DNA from 3 places in the Streptomyces sp. NPDC058662 genome. Region 1 is predicted to be linked to each of the others. Evidence: riboswitches for the same ligand, from Rfam matches in the RefSeq annotation. Region 1 holds a riboswitch; each other region holds the start of a gene.
The links. Region 1 has a riboswitch for cyclic di-AMP ahead of ACFWUQ_RS30025 (peptidoglycan DD-metalloendopeptidase family protein). Riboswitches for the same ligand answer to the same signal wherever they lie in the genome.
Positions count from the first base shown of each region.

Region 2: it holds a riboswitch for cyclic di-AMP, as region 1 does, so the genes downstream of both, ACFWUQ_RS10620 (M23 family metallopeptidase) here and ACFWUQ_RS30025 (peptidoglycan DD-metalloendopeptidase family protein) in region 1, are expected to answer to the same signal.
Region 3: it holds a riboswitch for cyclic di-AMP, as region 1 does, so the genes downstream of both, ACFWUQ_RS10810 (transglycosylase family protein) here and ACFWUQ_RS30025 (peptidoglycan DD-metalloendopeptidase family protein) in region 1, are expected to answer to the same signal.

Region 1 is NZ_JBHXRU010000153.1:697-5,912, forward strand. It holds gene ACFWUQ_RS30015 (MBL fold metallo-hydrolase) at 1-584, opposite strand, end outside; gene ACFWUQ_RS30020 (SGNH/GDSL hydrolase family protein) at 807-1,592, opposite strand; gene ACFWUQ_RS30025 (peptidoglycan DD-metalloendopeptidase family protein) at 1,756-2,751, opposite strand; cyclic di-AMP (ydaO/yuaA leader) riboswitch at 2,756-2,952, opposite strand; gene ACFWUQ_RS30030 (tyrosine-protein phosphatase) at 3,241-4,059, shown strand; gene ACFWUQ_RS30035 (aspartate aminotransferase family protein) at 4,090-5,216, opposite strand, start outside.
Region 2 is NZ_JBHXRU010000020.1:71,834-77,049, forward strand. It holds gene ACFWUQ_RS10610 (M16 family metallopeptidase) at 1-732, shown strand, start outside; gene ACFWUQ_RS10615 (M16 family metallopeptidase) at 729-2,120, shown strand; cyclic di-AMP (ydaO/yuaA leader) riboswitch at 2,306-2,465, shown strand; gene ACFWUQ_RS10620 (M23 family metallopeptidase) at 2,478-3,278, shown strand; gene ACFWUQ_RS10625 (GntR family transcriptional regulator) at 3,459-4,136, shown strand; gene ACFWUQ_RS10630 (HPr family phosphocarrier protein) at 4,440-4,721, opposite strand; partial or broken gene ACFWUQ_RS10635 (GNAT family N-acetyltransferase) at 4,905-5,216, shown strand, end outside.
Region 3 is NZ_JBHXRU010000021.1:38,896-44,111, forward strand. It holds gene eno (phosphopyruvate hydratase) at 1-81, opposite strand, end outside; gene ACFWUQ_RS10810 (transglycosylase family protein) at 356-1,051, opposite strand; cyclic di-AMP (ydaO/yuaA leader) riboswitch at 1,054-1,227, opposite strand; gene ACFWUQ_RS10815 (transglycosylase family protein) at 1,504-2,580, opposite strand; gene ACFWUQ_RS10820 (cytochrome P450) at 2,673-3,989, opposite strand; gene ACFWUQ_RS10825 (globin domain-containing protein) at 4,111-5,216, shown strand, end outside.

The DNA.
Region 1 (5,216 bases):
TCCGCGGACACGCCCCAGCGCTCCAGGTGCGCGCCCACGCCGAGCGGGACCGCGAAGACCGTGTCCGTACCGGCCAGCTGCTTGATCGTGGGCAGGTCGAGGTGGTCGTAGTGGTCGTGGGAGATCACCACCACGTCGACCGGGCCCAGCGAGGCCAGCGGGACCGGCACCGGGTGCAGCCGCTTGGGGCCGGCGAAGGGGAAGGGGGAGCAGCGCTCGCCCCACACCGGATCGAAGAGCACCCGGCGCCCGTCGATCTCGGCGAGCACGCTGGAGTGCCCCATCCACGTCAGGCGCAGTCCGCTCGCGGGCGGCTTCGCAAGCTCCGCCAGGGTGGTCGGGTAGACGGGGATCGGCGCGCCGGGGATGCGCCGGACCCGCTGCTCCTTGTGGAAGTAGACCTTGGCGAACTCCCGCATCGAGCCCGAGGGCCTGGTCCGGGCCCCCACCGGGTTCTGGAAGACGCCGTCGGCGAAGTGGGGTGAGCGGTGGATCCGCTCCAGCCGGGCGCCGGACGGGTCCGCGCCGAAGGCTTCGGGCCGCAGGGCGCGCAGCCGTGGACGCAGGGGACGGGAGCCGGTCAAAGCGCCTCCTGGGAGGGTGGTGGCAGGACGGTCGTGGGTCTACGACCATCCCAACGCGTACCGGCCCCGAAGGATTCCGGTTCCGGCCGCCGTCCGCTCCGGCGCCCCCGCGTCGCCCCCGTCACAGCCGCCCGGCCCCCGTGCCGCCCCCGTCACAGCTACCGCCGTGGCGCCCCCGCCACAGCCGCCCGGCCCCCGTACCCGCGGACCGGCCCCCGCCGGCTACAGCGGGAGCAGGTCCGGCCGCTTCGCCTCGACGTGGTCCCCGGAGGACTCCCCGCGCAACCGTCGGCCGATCCACGGCGCCAGGTGCTCGCGGGCCCACTGGATGTTGTCCCGGGTCACGTCCACCGAGCCGCGCGGGCGCTCCGGCGGCCACGGCTGGTCGGGGTCGGCCGGTACCTCCAGGCCCAGCACCTGTGCCGCCCGCAGGGCGACCCGGGTGTGCCCGTCGGGCGACAGGTGCAGCCGGTCGCCGTCCCAGGCCCGCCGGTCCTGGACGGACTTGAGCGACCACAGGTCGAGCACCGGGCAGTCGTACCGGTCGGCGATGGCGCGGACATGCGCGCTGTACGTCGCCACCTTGCCCCGGATGTGCCGCAGGACGGGCACTCCCCGGGTGTCGAAGCCGGTCGTGATCATGACCTGGCCGACCGAGCCGGCGAGGTCGGCCACGGCCGCCTCGAACCGCTCGGCCACGTCGTCCGGGTCGCTGCCCGGCCGGATGATGTCGTTGCCGCCCGCGCAGAAGGTCACCAGGTCCGGGCCGAGCTGTTTGGCCCTCGGCACCTGCTCGGCCACGATCTGGTCGAGGAGCCGCCCCCGGACGGCCAGGTTCGCGTAGCGGAAGTCGTGTTCGTCGCGCTGGTCGGCCAGAAGGACGGCGAACCGGTCCGCCCAGCCGAGATAGGTGCCCCCGGGTCCCGGGTCCCCCACACCCTCGGTGAAGCTGTCCCCGATCGCCGCGTACGAGCCGATGGTCTTGAGTTTCGTCGTCGTCGCTGCCACGAGACACCATCCTTCACTCTCGTGCACGACCTACGCCAACGTAATGGGGGGTTGACGGACCGTGATCTGTACCACCCGGGGGACCAGGAATAAGTGCGCGTGGGGCCGGGACCCCCCTCGGGTCCCGGCCCCACGCGTGTCAGCGCTCCGACGGCGGGTGCCGTCAGATGGTCACGCCCTTCGAGCGCAGGTAGCTCAGCGGGTTGATGTCCGAGCCGTAGGACGGGCCGGTGCGGATCTCGAAGTGCAGGTGCGGACCGGTGGAGTTGCCGGTGGAACCGGAGAGGCCGATGCGCTGGCCGGCGGTGACGCTCTGGCCCGACGAGACGGACAGCGAGGACAGGTGGGCGTACTGGGAGTACTTGCCGTCCGCGTGCCGGATGACGACCTCGTTGCCGTACGAACCGCTCCAACCGGCGGAGACCACGGTGCCCGCGCCGACGGCCTTGACCGTGGTGCCGGAGCTCGCCATGAAGTCGAGGCCGGTGTGGTAGCCGGAGGACCACATCGCACCGGCGACCCGGTACTGGGTGGACACCCCGCCGCTGACGGGGGCGACGAAGCCGCCGGCGGCGACCGTGTTCGAGCCGGCCGCGGAGCCGGCCGGGGTGCCGGCGTCCTGGGGCTGCTGCTTCGGCTGCGGCTTGCGGACGGGGGCCGCGGCGGGCTCGTCCCTCTCGGCCGCCGCGCCCTTCCCGGCCGCCGGGGCCTTGTCGGAGGACTTCGCGGCGGGCGCCGGGGCGGTCTGCGTCGGAGCGGCCTTGCCCGGCGCGCCGAGCGTGAGGCGCAGGCCCGGGTGGATCAGCGACGGGTCGGAGCCGACGGCCTCGCGGTTGTCGGCGTACAGCTGCTCCCAGCCACCGGACAGCTGCCGCTCGACGGCGATCTTGGAGAGGTAGTCGCCCGGCACGACCGTGTACACGGTCGGGGCGGCCTGCGCCGTCACGGGCACCGCCTGCGGCGCCACCGGGGCCGCGGCCTGGAGCTGCGGCGCCGCGGCGGGGACCACCGCGGGAGCCGCGGCCGGCGCGCCGGCCGCCTGGGCGCCGGCGGCGCCCATCAGCGGCAGCGCCAGGGCGGCGCCGCCGGTACCGGCGACGGCGAGACCGCGCGATATCGAGCGGGACTTGGGACGGCGGTGCTTACCCTTTGCAGGCATGGCGAATTCCTCTCCGTCGCCTACGAGGTGAGCTGTCGGGTTCGGACTGGAGATGTCCGGCCGTCCATGTGCGAGACATGTACGGCTTCACCCCGAGCTGTCCGGATACGAAGATCCGGACAGCGGCTTACCTGGGTCCCCCGCTCCTGCCGCGCGCGTGAATAGTCGGGTGCGGTTTCCGGGAGGCGGCAGGATTAGGCGGTCCACCCGGATCGATCGCGAAGGTAATCCAGTCCGACCGCAGGTAACAAGCCATGAATTCCCGGACGGATTCCCGGGGGTGAGGGATCGACGGAATTCCGGTCACCCTCTGTCCATTCCGCCGCGGCAACAACCGTCCTGGCTGGGCCATTCGGCTTCCGCGATCAGGCACGCACGGTCACCGTATGATCTGGCTCACGGGGAGGCGCGCGATCTGGCCGCCGCCTACGGCAAGTTAGTGCCAAGTAGCCCAATTCGGACACGCCACCACACAGCGGAGGAGTTCCCGTGACCCAGCAGATACCCCCGGCGCCGCCCGCACAGCCGCAGCCCGAGCCGGAGTTGTCCGGTGTGCGTAATTTCCGCGATGTGGGCGGATTGCCGACGGTGGACGGGCGAAGGGTCAAGCCGGGACGACTGTTTCGAAGCGGACATCTGGCGCATGCCACCGATACCGATGCGGAGTTCCTCTCCTCGCTCGGCCTCCACACCGTCTTCGACTTCCGCAACGCCGCCGACCACTCCCTGGAGGGCGCCGACATCGAGCTGCCCGGCGTACGGAACGTCAACATCCCGCTCTCGGACCCCGCCGACGGCCGGGAGTTCTGGAAGATGGTCCGCGAGGGCGACCTCGAACAGCTCCGCTCGGTACTCGGCGACGGCCGGGCCGCGGCCCGGATGGCGAACTCCTACCGCCAGATGATCAGGTACCGCACGGCCGAGCACAGCCGGGTGGTGCACGCCCTCGCCGAGGAGAGCGTCCCGGCCCTGATGCACTGCGCGGCGGGCAAGGACCGGGCCGGACTGGCCATCGCCGTCACCCTCCTCGCGCTCGGTGTCGAACGCGACGCGATCGTCGCGGACTACCTGGAGTCCAACGCCCCGCACCGCCGCTACCGGATCCGCCGGAGCGGCGGCGCCGCCGAGGAGCGCACTCCCGAGGTGATGGAGCTGCTCGCCCCGCTCTTCGACGCCCGCGCCGACTACCTGACCGCCGCCTTCGAGACCATCGACGAGCAGTGGGGCGGAGTGGAGCGCTACCTGGCCGAGGGCCTCGGGCTGACACCCGGGACCCTCGTCCGGCTCCGCGACCGACTGCTGTCGTAGCGGGGCGCCGGGCCCGGGACCGGCCGGATGTCAGCGGTTGCCCACCGCCTGCTTGACCAGCGTCCGGCCGAAGTCCCACATGAGCCCCGAACCGCCGTGCGCCTCGTCCATGACCGCCCGGAACGCTCCGACGAACCGGTCGACGTCCCCCTCGTCCACGATCAGGGGCGGGATCAGTTTGATCACTTCCAGGTGGTCCCCGGAGACCTGCGTGAGGATCCGGTGCTTCTGCAGCAGGGGCACCACGACCATCTGCGCGAAGAGCCCCTTGCGGGCCGCCTGGAGCACGCTCCACCGGCTGCGCAGGCCCAGGGAGGACGGCCGGCCGAACTCGATGCCGATCATCAGCCCCCGCCCGCGCACCTCGTGCAGCAGCTCGTACTCGTCGACCATCGCCGCGAGCCGCCCACGCAGCAGGTCGCCCGTGGAGCGGGCGTTGGCCACGAGTTCCTCGTCCTCCATCACGGACAGGACCGCGAGCCCGGCCGCCATCGCCTGAGCGTTGGAGCCGAAGCTCGCGGAGTGCACGAGGACCCGGTCCATGGACGAGTAGACCTTCTTGAAGATCCAGTCCTTGCCCAGGGTCGCGCCGACCGGTACATAGCCGCCCGACAGCGCCTTGGCGACGCAGACCAGGTCCGGTTCCACGCCCGGTTCGTGCTGGTAGGCGTAGAAGTCGCCGGTACGTCCGAGGCCGGTCTGCACCTCGTCCGCGATGAGCAGCGCCTTGTGCCGGTGCAGCAGCTCCTGCGCCGCGAGCAGGAACCCGGGCGGCGCCGCGAGGACGCCCTTGCCCTGGATCGGCTCCACCACGAGGGCCGCCACGTCGCCGCGCGCGAGCTCCCGTTCCAGGGCCGCCAGGTCTCCCAGCGCGATCCCCGTGTCGGGGAGCAGCGGTGCGAAGCCGTCCCGGAAGCCGCTCTCCCCGTTCACCGAGAGCGAGCCGGTGGTGAGCCCGTGGAAGGCGTGGTGGCAGTACAGCACCCTGGGCCGGCCGGTGGCGTACCGGGCGAACTTCAGGGCGGTCTCCACGGCCTCGGTGCCGCTGTTGCCGAAGAAGACCCGGTCCAGGTGCGGGGTGTACGAGAGCAGCTTCTCCGCCAGCAGCCCGGGCAGCGGCTGGCAGTCGAAGCGGGTGAGGTCGGCGAGCTGGGCGT
Region 2 (5,216 bases), on a different contig from region 1:
CCCGAGCAGACGCTGGCCTGGATCGAGAAGTACTTCGGCACCATCCCCGGCCACGAAGGCAAGCAGCCCCCGCGCGACGGCGCGCTGCCCGACGTGATCGGGCGCGAGCTGCGCGAGGAGATCGTCGAGGAGGTGCCGGCACGCGCCCTGATGGCCGCCTACCGCCTTCCGCACGACGGCACCCGCGAGTGCGACGCCGTGGACGTGGCGCTGACCATCCTGGGCAGCGGCGAGTCCTCGCGGCTGCACAACCGCCTGGTGCGCCGGGACCAGACGGCCGTCGCGGCCGGCTTCGGCATGCTGCGCCTGGCCGGGGCCCCCTCGCTGGGCTGGCTGGACGTCAAGACCTCCGGCGGGGTCGAGGTCCCTGCCATCGAGGCGGCCGTGGACGAGGAGCTCGCGCGGTTCGCCGCCGAGGGCCCCACGGCCGAGGAGATGGAGCGCGCGCAGGCCAAGCTGGAGCGCGAGTGGCTCGACCGGCTGAGCACGGTGGCCGGCCGCGCCGACGAACTGTGCCGCTTCGCGGTGCTGTTCGGCGACCCGCAGCTGGCACTGACCGCCGTCCAGCGGCTCCTCGACGTCACCGCCGAGGAGGTGCAGGCCGCGGCCGCCGCCCGACTGCGCCCGGACAACCGCGCGGTGCTCGTCTACGAGCCGCGCCCCACCGACGGCACCGACTCCGACGCCGGCGAGAACGACGAGTCCGACGAGAACGAGGGGGCGGAGCAGTGACCGACACCGCAGCCGTCACGATGACCTTCCACCCCCGCCCGCAGGGCGGCGAGCCGCAGCCGTGGGCCTTCCCGGCCCCCGAGCGCGGCGAGCTGGCCAACGGCCTGACCCTGCTGCGCTGCCACCGGCCCGGCCAGCAGGTGGTGGCCGTCGAGATGAACCTCACCGCGCCGCTCGACGCGGAGCCGGCCGGCCTGGACGGCGTGGCGACCATCATGGCGCGCGCGCTGTCCGAGGGCACCGACAAGCACTCCGCCGAGGAGTTCGCGGCCGAGCTGGAGCGCTGCGGCGCCAACCTCGACGCGCACGCCGACCACCCGGGCCTGCGGGTCTCCCTGGAGGTCCCGGCCTCCCGCCTGCACAAGGCGCTGGGCCTGCTCGCCGAGGCGCTGCGCGCGCCCGCCTTCGACGAGGCCGAGGTCGACCGCCTGGTGCGCAACCGCCTCGACGAGATCCCGCACGAGCTGGCCAACCCCCAGCGCCGCGCCGCGATGCAGCTCTCCAAGGAGCTCTTCCCGGCGTCGCTGCGGATGTCCCGCCCGCGCCAGGGCACCGAGGAGACCGTCGCCCGTATCGACGCCCCGGCCGTGCGCGCCTTCTACGAGGCGCACGTCCGCCCCGCCACGGCCACCGCGGTGATCGTCGGCGACCTGACCGGCATCGACCTGGACGCCGTCCTCGCGGACACCCTCGGCGCCTGGACGGGCAACACCGCCGAGCCCGTCCCCGTCCCGCCGGTGACCGCCGACGACACCGGCCGCGTGGTCATCGTGGACCGTCCCGGCGCGGTCCAGACGCAGCTGCTCATCGGCCGGATCGGGCCCGACCGGCACGACCGGGTCTGGGCGGCCCAGGTGCTGGGCACGTACTGCCTGGGCGGGACCCTGACCTCCCGTCTGGACAAGGTCCTGCGCGAGGAGAAGGGGTACACGTACGGCGTGCGCTCCTTCGGCCAGGTGCTGCGCTCCACGGCCGACGGCAAGGGCGCCTCGATGCTCGCCATCAGCGGCTCGGTGGACACCCCGAACACCGGTCCGGCGCTGGAGGACCTCTGGAAGGTGCTGCGCACCCTCGCGGAGGGCGGCCTGACCGACGTCGAACGGGATGTGGCGGTGCAGAACCTGGTGGGCGTCGCCCCGTTGAAGTTCGAGACGGCGTCCTCGGTCGCCGGCACCCTCGCCGACCAGGTCGAGCAGGAGCTCCCGGACGACTACCAGGCGCGGTTGTACGCGCAGCTCGCCGAGACCGGCACGGTGGAAGCCACGTCGGCGGTCGTGGCCGCCTTCCCGGCGAACCGGCTGGTCACCGTTCTGGTGGGCGACGCGGCGCAGATCGAGGAGCCCGTGCGGGCCCTGGGGATCGGCGAGGTGAGCGTCGTCTCCAACTGACGCGCGGAAGAAGGGGTTCCGGCGGCCTTGTCTGCCGGGGCCCCTTTTGTCCGTTTAGTGGAGAGGTTGCTTTTATGCGGTGTGGCGTACGCAACAAAAAGGCGTCTGTGTTTGGCGATTGACTGATGATCCGCCTAGCGTCACCCGTGCTGTCCGTCAGTTGTACTCGCCGCGTCCGCGGCACCGGGCAGCGATCGCCGAGTCCCCGTCAGGCGCGAGCCTGGGGAGCCGGGGACCCAACTCAGTCCCTGGGGTGAATCGGACCGCCTCGCAAGAGGAGGCCCGTAGGAGACCTTCCTGCTCCGAACCCGTCAGCTAACCCGGTAGGCGAGAGGGAAGGAAAGGATCAGCCCCTTCATGGCGTTTGGCAGTCGTGCCGCCGGTAAGCACCGTGGTTCCAGCCGTCTGAGCCGCAAGACCGCCGGTTACGCCGGCATCGCGGCCCTCGCCACCACTGGTGTGGTGGGCTCCCTCGCCGGTCCGGCGTTCGCAGCGGACACCGGCAACGCAAACAACTCCTTCCAGGACAACGCGCTGGGCGCCGTCGTCGTCGCCGAGGACCTCGCCGGCGACATCGCGGATCAGGCCGAATCCCAGCGGCGCGCCGCCGAGCACGCCGCGGCCAAGGCCCAGGCCGAGGCCGACGCCAAGCAGCGTGCCGCGGAGTCCAAGCGCCTCGCCGAGGCCAAGGCGAAGGCCGAGCGCGAGGCCGCCGAGCGTGCCGCCCGCGAGGAGGAGCGCAAGCGCCTCAACACCTTCGTCGCCCCCGTCGACGGCTCGTACGTGAGCACCCAGTACCGCGCCGGCGGCGCCATGTGGTCCTCCGGCACCCACACCGGCATCGACTTCCACGCCGCCTCGGGCTCCAAGGTCCGCGCGGTGGGCATCGGCACCGTCGTCGAGGCCGGCTGGGGCGGCGCCTACGGCAACAACGTCGTCATCAAGCACAACGACGGCACCTACACCCAGTACGGGCACCTGCAGTCGCTGAGCGTCTCCGTCGGCCAGCAGGTCACCCCCGGACAGCAGATCGGCCTGTCGGGCTCCACCGGCAACTCCAGCGGCCCGCACCTGCACTTCGAGGCCCGCAGCGGCGCCGACTACGGCTCGGACATCGACCCGATCGCGTACCTGCGCTCGCACGGGGTCAGCCTCTGACCCGCACCCCCGCTTCGTGAAGGACCCCGGCTCGACGAGCCGGGGTCCTTCACGTTGTACCGCCCGGGCAAATGTTTCGCATTTCCGGCCGCTCTCGGAAATTATCGTGTGTTGCAATAGAGTCGCAGTACGCACGAGCATGTCCCACGGCGGCAGTTGGAATGAGGCGGAGGTCCGGTTTTGCGTATTCCCGCGCACGCGGTATGCACAGCAATTCGCGACGACATCGTCTCCGGGGTCTTCGAGCCGGGCGGCCGGCTGACCGAGGAGGTCCTGGCCCGCCGGTACGGGGTCTCGCGGGTCCCGGTCCGCGAGGCGCTGCGGACCCTGGAGTCCGAGGGGTTCGTGACCACCCGCCGGCACGCCGGCGCCTGCGTGGCCGAGCCGACCGAGCAGGAGGCCGCCGACCTCCTGGAGCTGCGGATGCTGCTGGAGCCCCTGGCGGCGGCCCGGGCGGCCCGGCGCCGCACCGAGGCGCACCTGAAGGTGCTGCGGGGGCTGGTCAGACTGGGGCAGGAGCGGGCCGGGCGGGGCCAGGGGGAGGATCTGCGCTCGCTGGGGGCCTGGTTCCACGAGACCCTCGCCCAGGCCTCGGGCAGCCCCGGGCTGATCGCGCTGCTGACCCAGATGCGGCGCAAGGTGGCCTGGATGTACGCGGTGGAGGCCCCGGCCCGGCCGGTGGACTCCTGGGCGGAGCACGGCGCGATCGTGGACGCGGTGGCGCGCGGGGACGTCGAGCGGGCGCGCGCGCTGGCCGCGATGCACGCCGACCGGGCGGTGGCCGCCCACCGGCCGAGGCCGCGCGCCGCGGTGAGCAGTTCGCAACCTGCCGTAAACATGCCGAGCGGTCGGCATTAACAGTGGCCGTATACAAAGGGCGAATAGACGTGCGCCGCTTTCGTGCGTCCGCAGGGGTGGACGGCTGGAATTCACGGCTGCGCTGAATTCGTCGGGCGATTTCCGGCCGCGTGCATTGCGGTGCGCGTCGTGGAGTCGGAATTCGACAGCACTGTCCGCGGCAGCGGCAGCGGCAACGGCAGAAGTGGGGGCCGGGGGCCGGGGGCCGGGGGCCGGGGCATGGCCGCGGCGGGCGCCGCCGGAAACGGCGAAGCCGCGCCCCCCGGGACTCCCAGTGGACGCGGCTTCGGTGAACCCGAAGGGTCAGACGGTCTCGGGGAGCTCGTCCAGGCCCTCGGCGACCAGCTTCGCGAGGCGGTCCAGCGCGGCGTCGGCGCCCTCGGCCTCGGACGCGAGGACGATCTCCTCGCCGCCCTGGGCGCCCAGGCCCAGAACCGCCAGCATGGAGGCGGCGTTGACGGGGTCGCCGCCCGCCTTCGCGATGGTCACCGGGACGCCGGAAGCGGTCGTCGCCCGAACGAAGATCGAGGCGGGACGAGCGTGCAGGCCCTCGGCCCAGCCGACGTTGACGCGGCGCTCTGCCATGGTGATGCCCTTCAGGTTCTTACGGTTGTCTAGACCAGTCTCTCACGACGTCCGGAATGCTCCGACCGACCTTCGGCCCGGATCTCCCGCCGTTCGGCCTCCCCAGCTTGCACTGGTTCCGGCCTGCCTGCCCCCTGCGCCGCGCGGGCACCGGCCTGCCGGTCGCGGCCGTAAGGTAGGCCCATGACCACCGAGTCGGACCCCGCGTACCCGGCCCACTGGGAAGCCGACGTCGTCCTGCGTGACGGCGGCACGGCCCGGATCAGGCCCATCACCACCGAGGACGCCGGGCGGCTGGTCAGCTTCTACGAACAGGTCTCCGACGAGTCGAAGTACTACCGCTTCTTCGCCCCCTACCCCCGGCTGTCCGACCGCGACGTGCACCGCTTCACGCACCACGACTACGTCGACCGCGTCGGCCTCGCGGCGACCATCGGCGGGGAGTTCATCGGCACCGTCCGCTACGACCGCATCGGCGCCGACGGCCGGCCCGCC
Region 3 (5,216 bases), on a different contig from region 1:
CACCTCGACCTCGACCGTGGGGTTGCCTCGGGAGTCCAGGATTTCCCGGGCTACGACGACGTCGATGGACGGCACGAGCATCTCCTTCTGGGATGTGACGCTGAGTGTGCGGTGGCGTGTCGGGCCGTGGGACGGCCCAGCCGCTTAGAGCCTAACCGGCTCCGGGCACTGGGCCCGCCGACCGCCCGGGTCCTGGGACGAAAAAGGGCCCGAATACCCGCGTTACGGGACATAAGGCCGCAGTTTTCAGGGGTTCTGACGGTGCGCATGCCGCCGCCCGGCGCGCGAGTGGACGCGCGCCGGGCGGGGGGACGGACCTGCCGTGTGCTCACGGCCGCGGCTGGTGCCGCGGTGTTCAGCTGAGCTTCAGCTTCTGACCCGGGAAGATGAGGTCGGCGTCCGGGACGATGTCCTTGTTCAGCTCGAAGAGCTTCTCCCAGCCGTCCGTGACGCCGTTGGCCTCGGCGATGGTGCCCAGGGTGTCGCCGGCCTTGACCTCGTACGAGCCGTTGCCGGTCTTCGGGGCCGCGGCGGCGGGGCGCTCGGAGCGGGTGGTGGGAGCCTCGGCGCGCTTGGTCTCCTGCTTGGGCGCGGCCTTCTGCTCGACCTTCTTGGACTCGGTCTTCTTCGACTCGGCCTTCGGCTTGGCCGGGGCCTCGGCGGCGCCGCCCGCGTAGGAGGAGTTCGACAGGCCCTTGCCGCAGTGCGGCCAGGCGCCCTTGCCCTGGCCCTTGAGGACCTTCTCGGCGACGGCTATCTGCTGCGCCTTCGAGGCCTGGTTGGCCTGCGCGGCGTACGCCTTGCCACCGAAGGCGGCCCAGGTGGAGGACGAGAACTGCAGGCCGCCGTAGTAGCCGTTGCCGGTGTTGATGGCCCAGTTGCCGCCGGCCTCGCACTGCGCGACGCGATCCCACTCGGAGGCGGTGGCGGCACTGGCGGTGCCGGCGGTCATCAGGGGTGCGGCGACGGCGACACCGGCGACGCCGGCGAGCGTGACGATACGGGCGGCCTTGTTGGCGCGACGGTGCTTGCCCTTGCCGGAAAGCAGCATGGAGTTCTCCTCACCGACGCCTACGAGGTGAGCTGTCGGGTTCGGGCGGATGAGTTGCCCGGCCGTGCGATCGGGTCGCACGTCTTAACCCCCAGCCGGTGGCGTGACCGTCTCTCAACGGCCGCTCCCGGCACTTACCTTGGTTCCCCCGCTCCTGCCTTCGGCGCTTGACGCGACGACTGTTCCCTCCGTCCGCCGGCAGGATTCGGCGATGCGGTCGAAGGAGCCCGCGGTGGCGAGCGATTCAGAAGGTAGACAGGTCTCCCCCCGATGTTCAACGAGCGCCATCGGGGAGAAACAGGCCCTACTTGCGTTCCTCCCGAGCGCGTTTGCGCAGGTGAGGCCGGGGTTTGCGGAAGCCCCGGGGCCGGACACGCCAGTTGACCGGAAGAGACACATGTCTCACTTACAGAATTCCGACAATCAGCGCGTACCGGACGCCCGAAGTGCCCCTATTCCGCGCTTAGATCCAGATTTTGGCCGGGCTTGATGAGGTCCGCGTCCTCGCCGATGACCTGCTCGTTGGCCGCGTAGAGCGCGTTCCAGCCCCCCTTGAGGCCGTTGGCGTCCGCGATCGTGGCCAGGCTGTCGCCGGCCCGGACGGTGTACGTGGGGTCCGACGCGGCGTCAGCCGTGACGGGCGCCTCCACGGCGGGGGCCCCGCGGTGCTTGCCGGCGCCCGCCGTCTGACCCGCGAGCTGCGCCGTCGGCGAGGTCGGGGCGCTCGGGGCGCTCGGGGAGGCCGGGGCGCTCGGGGCGCCGGGCGTCGCCGAGCCGTCGGGAACGCCGGGAAGGGCCGGGGCCGTCGGGTCGGCGGCCGGCGGGGTGACCGGCGGCGTGGTGGGCGCCGTCGGGTCCAGCGGGGTGGCGCCGGGCCCACCCGGGAGGACCGGGGCGGTCGGGTCGGCGGGCTGCACCGGGGCCGTGGTCGGGTCGTCCGGCGCCGGCATGACGGGCAGTCCGAGGGAGGGCGCCAGCGGGCCCTCCGGCGTGGTGGGCGACGGGCTCACGGCCGGGGCCGGGGTCGGCGCCCCGAAGTCGGTGGGGCGCGTACCGGTGCCGGTCGCCGGCACCGTGTCGTCCGGCCGGGACGGGGTGGGGCGCACGGGCTTGGCCTCGCCCGGCAGGCCGGGGTCGACCTCCGCGGCCGGACCCGACTGCGCCAGTCCGGCGGAGGAGGCGCACAGCGGCCACGCCTGCGGCCCCTGCGCGGCGAGCACGCGCTCGGCCACGGCTATCTGCTGGGACCGGCTCGCGAGGTCGGGCCGCTCGGCGAAGTCGAGGCCGCCGGCGTTGCGCCACTGGTCCTGCGTGAACTGGAGCCCGCCGTAGGCGCCGCTGCCGCTGTTGGCGCTCCACGCGCCACCGCTCTCGCACTCGGCGACCTTGTCCCATGTGGAGGTCTCGGCGGCGGTGGCACTGGTCGCCGCGAGCAGCGGCAGGGCCAGTGCGGAGCCGGCGACACCGGCGGTGACAACCAGGGCGGGTACCTGGCGGGGGCGTCTGTGGCGGCCGTTCCCGGAACGCATGAAGGTTCACCTTTCGCATAACGGCGGGGTAACGGCAGAACCTAGCGGGCCTCGAACGTTTGTCACAAGTTTCGACTGAAACTGACTTGAAGTCAGCCGTTTTCGCCCTGCTCCGGCAGCGTGAAACGGACCGGGAGGGTGCGCAGTCCGCGCATGATGAGCCCCCCGCGCCAGCGCAGTTCGGACACGTCCACGGCGAGCTCCAGATCGGGCAGGCGCGTCAGGAGGGTGGCGAGCGCCGTCTGCCCCTCCAGCCGGGCCAGCGGTGCACCGAGGCAGTAGTGGATGCCGTGCCCGTACCCCAGGTGCTGGTTGTCCGTCCGGGAGAGGTCCAGGGTGTCCGGTTCGGTGAACCGCTCCGGGTCGCGGTCGGCGGCCGCGAGGACGACCAGGACCGGGTCGCCGGCCGCGATCTCCTCGCCGCCCAGGGTGAGTTGGCGTGTGGCGAAGCGCCAGGTGGCCAGCTCCACCGGACCGTCGTAGCGCAGGAGTTCCTCCACCCCGGTCTCCAGCAGGCCGCGCTCGCCGGCTGCCAGGGAGCGCTGCAGCCGCCCGCGCTGGTCCGGGTTCATGAAGAGGGAGTGGACGCCGTTCCCGATGAGGTTCACGGTCGTCTCGAAGCCGGCGAACAGGAGGATGAAGGCCATCGCCGTGGCCTCGGCCTCCGTCAGGTGGTCGCCGTGGTCGCTCGCCCGGATCAGGTCCGAGATCAGATCATTGCCCAAGTCATCCCTTTTGCGATGAATGAGCTCCCCGAGATAGGCGCGCATCTGCTTCACCGAGCGGGCCACTCCCCCGCGCGGGCCACCGCCGTGGCGGATCATCATCCCGGCCCAGTCGCGGAAGTCGTCCTGGTCCTCGCGCGGTACTCCGAGCATCTCGCAGATGGCGTAGATGGGGAGCGGGAAGGCGAACTCGTGGATGAGATCCGCCTCCCCCCTCCCCCCGGCCTCCGCCTCGGCGCGGGCCCGCTCGACGAACGCGTCGATGAGGTGGTCGGTGAGCTCCTGCACCCGCGGCGTGAACTCGGCGACCCGGCGCGGGGTGAACGCCTTCGACACCAGCCGCCGCAGCCGCGTGTGGTCCGGCGGGTCGATGTTGAGCAGATGCGTCATCAGCTCCGCCTTGCGCTCGCCCGGGATGCCCGTCTTGCCCCGGGCGTGCGCGGGCTCGGCGTGGTGCGCCGGGTTCTTGCTGAGCCGCTGGTCGGCGAGGGCCTGGCGGGCGTCGGCGTACCGGGTGACCAGCCAGGCCTCCACGCCGCTGGGGAGCTTGGTGCGGTGCACCGGGGAGTGCTCGCGCAGCCAGGCGTAGGCGGGGTAGGGATCGGTCGCGAACTCCCAGTCGAACAGGGTCGGACCCTGGGCGGAGGGGGCGTCGGCTGGGACTGCGGGGTTCGGCTCGTGCACCCCACGACCGTATCCCGGCGCGCGTGCGCTGCCCCATATGGGGGGTTCGTCGCGGCTGTCCGTAGATCGGCCAGGTCTTGACCTGGCGGAGTCCGGCATTCCTACTGTCGGTCTTGTGGATGTGAGGATCTTGAAAAGCAGCTTCGCGGTGGTGGAGAGACGGGCCGAGCACACGGTCAAGTTCTTCTACTCCCACCTGTTCTGGCACAACCCCGGAGTCCGTGAGCTCTTCCCGGCCTCCTTCCAGGACATGGAGCGGCAGCGGGACCGGCTCTTCGCCGCGCTCACCCACGTCATCGCCCACCTGGAGCACGAGACCCTCCTGCCCTACCTCCGCGAGCTGGGACGCGACCACCGCAAGTTCCTGGTGGGCCCCGAGCACTACGCGGCGGTGGGGGCCAGCCTGCTCGCCGCCCTCGCCGAGACCTCCGGCGAGGCCTGGACCCCGTCCGTGGAGAAGGCCTGGACCGAGGCCTACCAGGTGATCGCCGACGCGATGGCGGCCGGGGCCGCCGCATCCGAGGACCCGCCCTGGTGGGACGCGGAGGTCGTGCGCCACCTCGGCTACGGACCGGACATCGGCGTCCTGACCCTGCGGCCGCACGCCCCCCTGCTCCACCTCCCCGGCCAGTACGTCAGCGTGAGCAGCGAGCGCGTGCCCCGGACCTGGCGCACGTACTCCGTCGCCAACGCCCCGCGCCCCGACGGCACCCTGGACCTGCACGTCAGCCGGATCGAGGGCGGCCGGGTCAGCACCGTGCTGGTCCGCGACACCCGGCCGGGCGAGGTGCTGCGGCTGGGCGCCCCCGGCGGGCAGCTGACATTCCGCCGCGAGGACCGGCCCGCCAGCCTCATAGCCGCCGGCACCGGCTGGGCGCCCGTCCGCGCCATCCTGGAGGACCTCGCGGCGCACCCTCCCGATCAGGACGTACGGCTCTTCCTCGTCGCGCGGGACGCCGCCCACCTCTACGACCGGCCGCTCGTCGACGCGTACGCCGCCGCCTGCCCCTGGCTCGCCGTCACCTACATCACGCCCGCTCCGGGGCAGCACCGCAACCAGGCCACCGACCGGCTCGCCACCGCGCTGAGCAACCGCGGCCTGTGGCCCGACCAGGACGTCTACCTCAGCGGTCCGCCGGTGTTCATCGAGGAGACCGCCCTCCTCCTGGAGGAGCTGGGCGCCCTGCCCGGCCGGATCTTCTACGACACGGTCCCCGTCGGCGGCTC